2 regions of the Nonomuraea sp. NPDC050536 genome follow, and region 2 is predicted to be linked to the other one. Evidence: predicted binding sites of a transcription regulator. Region 2 holds the regulator's gene; the other holds the start of a gene.
What was found. Region 2 encodes HspR, which represses chaperone genes until heat shock. Its sites were predicted from a motif close to ANTTGAGTCNNNNNGACTCAANT; they were not measured.
Positions count from the first base shown of each region.

Region 1 (5,821 bases), on a different contig from region 2:
TGCCCACTCCGGGAGGTCCGGCCAGGGCGAGTACGGCGCCGCTGCGCCTGCCGCCGACCACGCCCAGGCCCTTGTCCTGGCGGCGCTTGCGCACGGCCAGGTGCTCGAGGATGCGGTCCTTGACGTCGTCGAGACCGGTGTGGTCGGAGTCCAGCACCGCGCGGGCGCCGATGATGTCGTAGTTGTCCTCGGTCCTGGTGTTCCAGGGGATGTCCAGGACGGTGTCGAGCCAGGTGCGGATCCAGCCGGTCTCGGGAGACTGGTCGGAGGTCCGCTCCAGCTTGTCGACCTCCTTCAGCGCCGCCTCACGCACCTTCTCGGGCAGGTCGGCGGCCTCCACGCGGGCGCGGTAGTCCTCCTCCTCGCTCTCGGCGGAGTCGCCGTTGAGCTCCCTGAGCTCCTTCTGGACGGCGGCGAGCTGCTGGCGCAGCAGGAACTCCCGCTGCTGCTTCTCCATGCCCTCCTGGACGTCCTTGCGGATCGTCTCGGCCACGTCCAGCTCGGCCAAGTGCTCGCGTGACCACTCGACCAGCTTGGCCAGCCGGTCGGCCGGGTCGGCGGCCTCGAGCAGCTCGACCTTCTGCGCCGTGGTCAGCCACGGGGTGTAGCCGGAGCTGTCGGCCAGGACGGACGGGTCGTCGATCTGGTTGACCTGGTCCACGACCTGCCACGCGCCGCGCTTCTGCAGGATCGTGGTGGCCAGCGACTTGTACTCCTTGGCCAGTTCCTGCGCGCGCTCGCCGGACGGCACCTGGTCGATCGTGTCGACCTCCACCCACAGCGCGGCGCCGGGGCCGGTCGTGCCTGTGCCCACCCTGGCCCGGTTGACGCCGCGGACCACGGCCGCCGGCTCGCCGCCGGGAAGCCTTCCGACCTGCTCCACCACTGCCTGCACGCCGATGGCGCCGTAACGCCCGTCGATGCGGGGAACGAGCAGGACTCGCGGCTTGTTACGCCCAGTGGCCTGTGCCGCGTCTATGGCCGCCCGCACCTCGGAGTCAGACAGGTCCAACGGCACGACCATGCCGGGCAGCACGACCTCGTCGTCCAGCGGCAGGACCGGGAGGATCAAGTTCTCACTCATGCGAACTCCAATGGGTTGAGTTATACGGACTCAAGTCATTGGAGTCCCGCATTGTTCCCAACCTTGCCGATGTTCGCTCACGGCGATCGTAATTATGTAACTGATACTCCTGGGTTAGCTCCAGGGGGTGACGTACGGGGTGCAGATTCGCCCATAGGGTGGGCAGGGTGATTTCGGCAGTGGTGAGGCCCTTCCGGCTCGCCCTGTTCGACGGCGAGGCCGACCCTCCGCGCATGCGTTCCCGGCGCTACTTCGGTGTCGCCCAGGGCGTCGACCTCGTCCTGGCCGTCGTGGCCTATGCCATTACCGCTACGCAGTCCTCCGACGGCATCAGCGAGACCATGGCATCCATGCTCGCGATCCTGGTCGCGCTGCCGATCGCGCTGCGCGACCAGTGGCCGCTGGGCGCCTGGCGGGTGAGCCTGGCGCTGCTCCCCCTGGTCGCCGTGGCTTCCGCCCTGAGCGGTAACCAGGACCCCGACCTGTTGCCCGCCGCCGCCATGTACGGGCTGGTCATGTACTCCGTGGGAGCGCGATGCGACCGGCGGATCACTATCGCCGCGGGCGTCGTCACCATGGCGGGCACCCTGGCCGCCGCCTCGTCCAGCGCGCTGATCGGATCGGCCGTGGTGGCGGTGGCGGGGCTGCTCGGTCACGGCGTCCGCGCCATGCGCAAGGATCCCTATGTCCCTCCGCCACCGGTACCGACCCTCTGGAGGTGGCCGGGCCAGCTGAAGCGCGCGACGAAGGCGGCGATCCTGCCCTTCCGGCTGGCCCTGTTCGAGGGGGACGCCGACCCGCTCCCGCCGCGCCCGCGCTGGCGGCGCGTCCCGCTGCCACGCTGGGCACCCGTCAAATCCTTCGATCCCGTCCAGGCGATCGACCTCGTGATCATGTGGGTCTTCTTCGGCACGACGCTCAGCGAGACCCTGGATTGGAATGCCGGTTCTCCGTTCCGGCAGCCGCTCGGCCTTGTCTACTTCGTCGCCGCCGCGGCCGCGCTGCCCCTCGGGCTGCGCAACCGGTGGCCGCTGGCCGCCTGGCGAACCGCGCTGGTGTTGACGCCGCTGGCCGTGTACGTGCTGGCGCAGCTCGGCGGGCCGTACATCGCGCAGATGTCGATCATGTACCTGCTGGTGGCGTACTCGGCGGCGGTCCGGTGCGACAGGAAGATCTCGATCGCCATCTGGTTCGTGACCTTCGTGGTCGCCTGGATCATCGATCCGAACTCCATGCCGATCGCCATGGTCGTGGTCGGCATCGCCCTGCTGTTCGGCTACAACGTGCGCGCCCGCCGGCTGGCCGCCGCTCGCCTGAGCGAGGAGGAGCTGAAGACCCACCAGGCCGAGGAGGCGCAGGCCGTACTGGAGGAGCGCGCCCGCATCGCGCGCGAGCTGCACGACATCGTGGCGCACCACATGTCGGTGATCGCGATCCAGGCGGAGGCCGTGCCGCTGAAGGCCGCGGGCGACGCGGCGCAGCTGGAGGCGGGGCTGGCCGAGATCAGGGGCCTGTCGCTGGACGCGATCGCGCAGCTGCGGCAGGTGCTCGGCGTGCTGCGTGACCAGGATGGCCGCGTCGACACCGCGCCGCAGCCGGGCCTCGACCGCATCCAGGAGCTGGTGGCCAACGCCCGCGCCACCGGACTGACCGTGCGCGTGGAGCAGCCGGACTCGCCGGACGGCGTGCCGCCGGCGGTGGGGCTCTCGGCCTATCGGATCGTGCAGGAGTCCTTGAGCAACGCGATGCGGCACGCGCCAGGCGCCACGGTGACCCTGCGGATCGCCCACGAGCCGGGCGAAGTACGGCTGCGCGTCGCCAACGGCCCCGGCACGCGGCCCGGCGGCCCCGAGGGGGCGGGGCAGGGCGTGGTGGGCATGCGTGAACGGGCCGCGCTGCTCGGCGGCACACTTGAGGCGGCGCCGACGCGGGACGGCGGCTTCGAGGTCCTGGCCGTCCTGCCCGTGCCGGACCAGGACGCCGACAACGGCGATCAAGACGAGATGGAGGGTACGTGACGATCCGCGTGGTGATCGCCGACGATCAGGGGATGGTCAGGACCGGTTTCACCGTGTTCCTGGCCAGCCAGGGGGGCATCGAGGTGGTCGGCGAAGCGGCCGACGGCGCCGAGGCCGTCGCGCGGGCCCGCGAGCTCAAACCTGACGTGATCCTCATGGACGTGCGGATGCCGGTCATGGATGGGCTCGAGGCGACCCGGCAGATCACCGCTTCCCCCGACATCTCGGCCAAGGTGCTGATCCTGACGACCTTCGACCTGGACGACTACGTCTACCAGGCGCTCCGGGCGGGGGCCAGCGGCTTCCTGCTCAAGGACGCCTCGGCCGCCCAGCTGGCCGAGGCCGTCAGGATCGTGGCCGCCGGCGACGCCCTGATCTCCCCTGGGATCACCAAGCGCCTCATCCACGAGTTCGCCCGCCTGGGCGCGCCGCGCACGCCCACGAGCCGGCGCCTGGCCGACCTCACCGAGCGCGAGACCGAGGTCCTCGCGCTGGTCGCGCAGGCCCTGTCCAACCAGGAGATCGCCGAGAAGCTCGTGGTGGCCGAGCAGACGGTCAAGACGCACGTCGGCCGCGTGCTGATGAAGCTGGGCCTGCGCGACCGCGCCCAGGCCATCGTCTACGCCTACGAGACGGGCCTGGTCCGCCCCGGGGAATAGAGTCGACGGGTGGACCCCGTCGAGCTCTTCCACCACGTCGCGGCGACCGTGCCGGCGTATCAGGAGTTTCTCGCCGAGCACGCGATCAAGCCCTCAGACATCACGACATTTCAGGACTTCAAGCGGCTGCCCTTCACCACGAAGGACAACTACACGCGCCGCCACCCGCTCCCCCGGCTGTGCCGTGACGGTGTGATCGGGGACGTGATCGCCGTGTCGTCCGGGTCGACCGGCGTGCCGTCGTACTGGCCGCGCTCGGCCGCCGACGAGCGGGTCATCGCCGACCGGTTCGAGGAGGTGTTCCGCGACGCCTTCCGCGCCCGCGAGCGCACCACGCTGGCCGTCGTCTGCTTCGCGCTCGGCACCTGGGTGGGCGGGTTGTTCACGCTGAACTGCCTGCGCCACCTGGCCGGGCGCGGCTACCCGATCACCGCCGTCGCCCCCGGCAGCGATCGGCGCGAGATCGCGCGGGTCCTGCCCGACCTGGCGCCGCACTTCGACCAGGTGGTGCTGCTCGGCTACCCGCCCTTCCTCAAGGACGTGATCGACTCCTGCGACCTGCCGTGGGCCGAGTGGGACGTCAAGCTCGTCACCGCGGGCGAGGTCTTCAGCGAGGAGTGGCGAGCGCTGATGGCCGAGCGCACCGGCATGGCCGACCCCGTCCGCGGCACGGCCTCGCTGTACGGCACGGCCGACGCGGGCGTGCTGGGCAACGAGACGCCGCTGTCGATCGAGATTCGCAGGTTCCTGGCGGGCAGCCCCGGCACGGCGCGCGAACTGTTCGGCGAGTCCCGGCTGCCGACCCTGGTGCAGTACGACCCGGACGTGCGCTTCTTCGAGGAGCACCAGGGCACCCTGCTGTTCTCGGGCGACAACGGAGTCCCGCTGATCCGCTACCACATCGCCGACGAGGGCGGCCTGATCGAGCACGGCCGGATGCTGGAGTTCGTGCGCGGGCACGGCTTCGAGCCGGACTCGACCGGCCCCGAGCGGCCCTTCGCCTACGTCTTCGGCCGCAGCCACTTCACCGTGTCCTACTACGGCGCCAACGTGTATCCGGAGAACATCGCGATCGGCCTGGAGCAGCCCGAGGTGGCGGCCGCGGTGACCGGCAAGTTCGTGCTCGAGGTGGTGGAGGACGCCGAGCGCGCCCGGCACCTGACCGTCACGGTCGAGCTGCGGCCCGGCCTGGCAGGCGACGAGGACGACCTGCCGGCGGGCGTCCCGTCCGACAGCGGGCTCGCCGGTCTCATCGCCGGCGCGATCATGCTCCAGCTCCAGCGGATCAACAGCGAGTTCGCCGCCTACGTGCCGATCGAGCGGCAGCTCCCCGTCGTCAGGCTGCGCGCCGCGGGCGACCCCGGCTACTTCCCGCCCGGCGCCAAGCACCGCTACACGCGATCATCCTAAGGAGCTACCCGGCGAGATCACTCCTGCTGGTGACGCCGGATACGGGGCGCCGTTCGTAGCGTCGCCGCCATGCTCAGGAACTTCGTCATGACGGCGGCCACCCTCGCGTGCCTGACCTCGTCCATCCCCCAGCCGCCCGGTGAGCGGCTGGTGCGGGTGTACGGGGATCTAGCCACGGCGGACCACGTGGCGGTCTACGTGCCCGGGTCCGACACCACCGTCGCGACGTTCGACGACAGCTTCCGCCGTCCCGGCGGTGCCGCCCGCGCGCTGCTGGCGGAGGCGGCCCGGCTGGCGCCCGGGGCCCGCGTCGCGGTGGTGGCGTGGCTGGGCTACGACAGCCCGAAGATGCTGAGCCTGGCCGCCACGAATGACGGCGCGGCCGTGGACGGCGCCGCCGCGCTGCGCCGGACCGTGGCGGACCTGCGCGGGCGTACCCGGGCCCCGATCACCCTGCTGTGCCACAGCTACGGCTCGGTGGTGTGCGGCGAGGCGGCGCCCGGGTTACCGGTCAGCCAGGTGGCGGTGTTCGGCAGCCCCGGGCTGGGGGTGGCCGGCCGTACCGGGTTCTGGGTAGGGCGGGGGGCGCAGGACCTGGTGAAGTACGTCCCCCACGTCAAGCTCGGACCCTTCGGGTTCGGCGCGGACCC
Region 1 is NZ_JBITHD010000006.1:59,031-64,851, forward strand. It holds gene lon (endopeptidase La) at 1-1,084, opposite strand, end outside; gene ACIBHX_RS18880 (sensor histidine kinase) at 1,252-3,102, shown strand; gene ACIBHX_RS18885 (response regulator) at 3,099-3,761, shown strand; gene ACIBHX_RS18890 (phenylacetate--CoA ligase family protein) at 3,771-5,171, shown strand; gene ACIBHX_RS18895 (alpha/beta hydrolase) at 5,241-5,821, shown strand, end outside.
Region 1: lon (endopeptidase La) is a predicted target of HspR. The motif match lies at 1,098-1,120, and genes of this name have one in related genera.

Region 2 (5,821 bases):
CCAGGAGGACGGGCACGGCTTCGTGGAGGTCAAGGCCACCTCCGGCGACAACCACCTCGGCGGCGACGACTGGGACCAGCGCGTCGTCGACGAGCTCGTCAAGCGCTTCCAGAACGCGCACGGCGTCGACCTGGCCAAGGACAAGATGGCCCTCCAGCGCCTGCGTGAGGCGGCGGAGAAGGCCAAGATCGAGCTGTCCAGCCAGGCCGAGACCAACATCAACCTGCCCTACATCACCGCGTCCTCCGAGGGCCCGCTGCACCTGGACGAGAAGCTCACCAGGGCCGAGTTCCAGCGGCTGACGGCCGACCTGCTCGAGCGGACCAAGGGCCCGTTCCACCAGGTCATCAAGGACGCCGGCATCAAGGTCGCCGACATCGCCCACGTGGTGCTCGTCGGCGGCTCGACCCGCATGCCCGCCGTCTCCGAGCTCGTCAAGGAGCTGACCGGCGGCAAGGAGCCCAACAAGGGCGTCAACCCGGACGAGGTCGTCGCCATCGGCGCCGCGCTGCAGGCCGGTGTGCTCAAGGGTGAGGTCAAGGACGTCCTGCTGCTCGACGTGACCCCGCTGTCGCTGGGCATCGAGACCAAGGGCGGCATCTTCACCAAGATCATCGAGCGCAACACGACCATCCCGACCAAGCGGTCGGAGGTCTTCACCACGGCCGAGGACAACCAGCCGTCGGTGCAGATCCAGGTCTACCAGGGCGAGCGCGAGATCGCCTCGTACAACAAGAAGCTGGCCACCTTCGAGCTGACCGGCATCGCGCCGGCGCCGCGCGGCATCCCGCAGATCGAGGTCACCTTCGACATCGACGCCAACGGCATCGTCAACGTCTCCGCCAAGGACCTGGGCACGGGCAAGGAGCAGACGATGACGATCACCGGCGGCTCCGCGCTGCCGAAGGACGACATCGAGCGCATGATGCGCGAGGCCGAGTCGTACGCCGAGGAGGACAAGAAGCGCCGCGAGGAGGCCGAGGTCCGCAACAACGCGGACGGTCTGGCCTACCAGACGGAGAAGTTCCTCCGCGAGAACGACGACAAGGTCCCGGGCGACATCAAGACCGAGGTCAACGACGCGCTCTCCGAGCTGAAGAACGCGCTGGAGGGCACCGACACGGACGCCATCCGCACCAGCGCCGAGAAGCTCGCCACCGTCAGCCAGAAGATGGGTTCGGCGATCTACGCCCAGAGCCAGGGACAGGAGCAGGCCGCTCAGGGCCAGCCCGGTCCGGAGGGTGAGCAGGCCAAGGCCGACGAGGACGTGGTCGAGGCCGAGATCGTCGACGAAGACCAGCCGAAGAAGGACCAGTGATGCCGCCGCGTGATAACGGGCAAGAGGAGCCGGTGATCCGCGACAACCGCAAGATCGACCCGGAAACGGGGCAGGTGCGTGGGGCCTCCGCCACCCAGGAGGCCCCGGCCCCCCAGGCTGAGGAGGCGCCGGTGGACGGCGACCTGCTCGCCGAGCGGACCGCGGACCTGCAGCGGCTCCAGGCCGAATACACCAACTACCGCAGGCGGGTCGACCGCGATCGGGTCTCGATGCGCGAGCAGGCGGTGGCCGGCACGCTGGCCGAGCTCCTGCCCGTGCTCGACGACATCGGCAGGGCTCGCGACCACGGAGAGCTGACCGGCGGCTTCGCGAAGGTGGCAGAGTCACTGGAAGCGGTCGTCACCAAGCTCGGGCTCACCGCGTTCGGACAGAAGGGCGACCCGTTCGACCCGACCGTCCACGAGGCGCTGATGCACAGCTACTCGCCCGACGTGACCGAGCCCACCGCGATCGAGGTGCTCCAGCCCGGCTACCGGATCGGCGAACGGGTCCTGCGCCCGGCGCGGGTGGCGGTCGCCGAGCCCTCCGAGCCGGCCGAGGAATCCGACCGCGACGCATCCCCCGCGTCTGCGGATGACGACGAGAACTAGGACGAAGGGCCATAGATGAGCACCAAGGACTACCTGGAGAAGGACTACTACGCCGTCCTTGGTGTGCCCAAGACCGCCACCGCCGAAGAGATCAAGAAGGCGTACCGGAAGCTGGCCAGGCAGTACCACCCGGACACGAACCCGGGTGACACCGCCAAGGAGACCAAGTTCAAAGAGGTCTCCGAGGCCTACGACGTCCTGTCCGACAGCAAGCGCCGCAAGGAGTACGACGAGGCGCGCACCCTGTTCGGCTCGGGCGTCGGAGGCCAGCGGCCCGGCGGTGGCGGATTCCCGTTCGACTTCGGCGACCTGTTCGGCGGTACGGCGGGCCAGCAGAGCAGCGGGGGCGCGGGAGAGCGCCTCGGCGACCTGTTCGGCGGCCTGTTCAACCGCGGCCAGACCCGTACCACCGGCGCGACCACCAGGCCGCGCCGCGGGCAGGACATCGAGTCCGAGGTCACGCTCAACTTCACCGAGGCGGTCGAGGGCAGCACGGTGTCGCTCAGGCTGACCAGCTCCGCCGCCTGCACCGGGTGCAGCGGCACCGGCGCCAAGGCGGGCACGACCCCCAGGGTCTGTCCCACCTGTGAGGGCACCGGGGCGGCCAGCCGTAACCTGGGCAACTTCGCCTTCTCCGAGCCGTGCCGCGACTGCAAGGGTCGCGGGCTGATCGTGGACGACCCCTGCCCCGTGTGCGAGGGCAGCGGCCGGGCCAAGAGCACCCGCACCATCCAGGCGCGGATCCCGGCCGGCGTGGCCGACGGCCAGCGCGTCAAGCTGAAGGCCAAGGGCGCGCCTGGCGAGAACGGCGGCCCGGCGGGCGACCTGTACATCCAGACGCACGTCAAGGCGCATGCCGTGTTCGGCAGGTCGGGCGAGAACCTGACCATCACCGTGCCGGTCACGTTCACCGAGGCCGCGCTCGGGGCCGAGATCAAGGTCCCGACGCTCAAGGGCATGCCGGTGACGCTGCGGATCCCGGCGGGCACGCCCAACGGGCGCACGTTCCGTATCCGCGGCAGGGGTGTCACCCGCAAGGACGGCACCAAGGGTGACCTGCTGGCCAGTGTCGAGGTCGTCGTGCCCAAGACGCTGGACGACAAGTCACGCGAGCTCCTGTCGGAGTTCAACACCGCGGCCGCGGGAGAGGACCCGCGGGCGGAACTCATCCAGCGAGCCAGAAGCGAGTAAGCCGATGGACGCCAACTATTTCGACCTCTCAGATGAGACCCCCGTCTACGTGATCTCGGTGGCCGCGCAGCTGTCGGGTCTGCACCCGCAGACCCTGCGGCAGTACGACCGCCTCGGCCTGGTCTCCCCCGGCCGGACCGCGGGGCGGGGGCGCCTGTACTCGACGCGCGACATCATCATGCTCCGCGAGGTCCAGCGCCTGTCCCAGGAGGAGGGCATCAACCTGGCAGGCATCAAGCGGATCCTCGAACTCGAGAACGAATCCCTGAGGCTGCGTGAGGAGGTCCACCGACTCAGGGCCGAGATGCGGATGGTGAGGGCGCTCATTCGTTACGAGCTTCCACCGGGGGCCTAGAACATATGGACACAAAGCTCACCCAGAAGAGCCAGGAGGCTCTCTCGGGGGCCATGCGGCGTGCCGCCGCGGAGGGCAACCCCGAGATCGCCCCGGCCCATCTGCTTACCACGCTGCTCTCCCAGACGGGCGGCACCGCCGTACCTCTGCTGGAGGCCGTCGGCGCCGACTGGAAAACGCTACGCGCGCACACCGAGGAGCTGCTCGCGCAGCTGCCGAAGGCACAGGGGGCCACGGTCAGCGCGCCGTCGAGCTCGCGGCAGCTGCTGACCGTGATCAACACGGCGGCGCAGCGGGCACAGCGGCTGGAGGACGACTACGTCTCCACCGAGCACCTGCTGGTGGGTCTGGCCACCGACGGAGGTCAGGTGGCGGAGCTGCTCAAGCAGCAGGGGGCCACGCCGCAGGCGCTGCTCGACGCGTTCGAGAGGGTGCGCGGCCACGCCCGCGTCACCAGCGAGACGCCCGAGGACACCTATCAGGCGCTGGAGAAGTACGGCGTCGACCTGACCGAGCTGGCCCGCGCGGGCAAGCTCGACCCGGTCATCGGCCGTGACTCCGAGATCCGCCGGGTCGTCCAGGTGCTGTCACGCAGGACCAAGAACAACCCGGTGCTCATCGGCGAGCCCGGCGTCGGCAAGACCGCCGTCGTCGAGGGGCTGGCGCAGCGGATCGTGGCGGGCGACGTGCCCGAGTCGCTGAAGAACAAGCGCCTGATCAGCCTGGACCTCGGGGCGATGGTCGCGGGCGCCAAGTACCGCGGCGAGTTCGAGGAGCGGCTCAAGGCCGTGCTGTCCGAGATCAAGGAGAGCGACGGCCAGGTCGTCACCTTCATCGACGAGCTGCACACGGTCGTCGGCGCGGGAGCCGCCGAGGGCGCGATGGACGCGGGCAACATGCTCAAGCCGATGCTGGCCCGCGGCGAGCTGCGCATGATCGGCGCGACCACGCTGGACGAGTACCGCGAGCGCATCGAGAAGGACCCCGCCCTTGAGCGGCGCTTCCAGCAGGTCTACGTGGGCGAGCCCACGGTCGAGGACACCATCGCGATCCTGCGCGGGCTGAAGGGCCGCTACGAGGCCCACCACCAGGTGCAGATCGCCGACAGCGCGCTGGTGGCGGCCGCCGCGCTGTCCGACCGCTACATCACCAGCCGTTTCCTGCCCGACAAGGCCATCGACCTGGTCGACGAGGCCGCCTCGCGGCTGCGCATGGAGATCGACTCGCGTCCCGTCGAGATCGACCAGCTCCAGCGCAACGTCGACCGGATGAAGATGGAGGAGCTGGCGCTCTCCAAGGAGACCGACGACGCCTCCGTGCAGCGCCTCGAGCGCCTGCGCAAGGAACTGGCCGACCGCCAGGAGGAGCTCAACGCCCTCGTCGGCCGGTGGGAGCAGGAGAAGGCCGGGCTCAACAAGGTCGGTGAGCTGAAGAAGCAGCTCGACCAGGCCCGCGGCGAGGCCGAGCGCGCCCAGCGTGACGGCGACTTCGAGGCCGCCTCCAGGCTCATGTACGCCGACGTGCCCCGGCTGGAGCAGGCGCTGCGCGAGGCCTCGGCCGCCGAGCAGCCCGCCAACGCCATGGTCAAGGAGGAGGTCGGCGCCGACGATATCGCCGAGGTCATCTCCTCCTGGACGGGCATCCCCGCGGGACGCCTGCTCGAGGCCGAGACGGCCAAGCTGCTGCGGATGGAGGAGGAGCTGGGCCGGCGCCTCATCGGCCAGTCCCAGGCCGTCCAGGCCGTCTCCGACGCCGTACGGCGCAGCCGCGCCGGCATCGCCGACCCCGACAGGCCGACCGGGTCGTTCGTGTTCCTCGGCCCCACGGGTGTGGGCAAGACCGAGCTGGCCAAGGCGCTGGCGGAGTTCCTGTTCGACGACGAGCGGGCGATGACCCGCATCGACATGAGCGAGTACTCCGAGAAGCACAGCGTCGCCAGGCTGGTCGGCGCCCCGCCCGGCTACGTGGGCTACGAGGAGGGCGGCCAGCTGACCGAGGCGGTGCGCCGCCGGCCGTACACCGTGGTGCTGCTCGACGAGGTGGAGAAGGCGCACCCCGAGGTCTTCGACATCCTCCTGCAGGTGCTGGACGACGGGCGGCTGACGGACGGTCAGGGGCGGACCGTGGACTTCCGCAACACGATCCTGATCCTGACCTCCAACATCGGCTCGCAGTTCCTGGTCGATCCCAAGCTGGAGAACGGCGCCAAGCGCGAGGCCGTGATGGCCGCGGTGCGGACCTCGTTCAAGCCGGAGTTCCTCAACCGGCTCGACGACGTGATCCTCTTCGACGCGCTCGGCACCGAGGAGCTGGAGCGGATCGTCGACCTGCAGGTGCGGCGCCTGG
Region 2 is NZ_JBITHD010000016.1:172,076-177,896, reverse strand. It holds gene dnaK (molecular chaperone DnaK) at 1-1,318, shown strand, start outside; gene grpE (nucleotide exchange factor GrpE) at 1,318-1,929, shown strand; gene dnaJ (molecular chaperone DnaJ) at 1,945-3,120, shown strand; gene ACIBHX_RS36750 (heat shock protein transcriptional repressor HspR) at 3,125-3,475, shown strand; gene clpB (ATP-dependent chaperone ClpB) at 3,481-5,821, shown strand, end outside.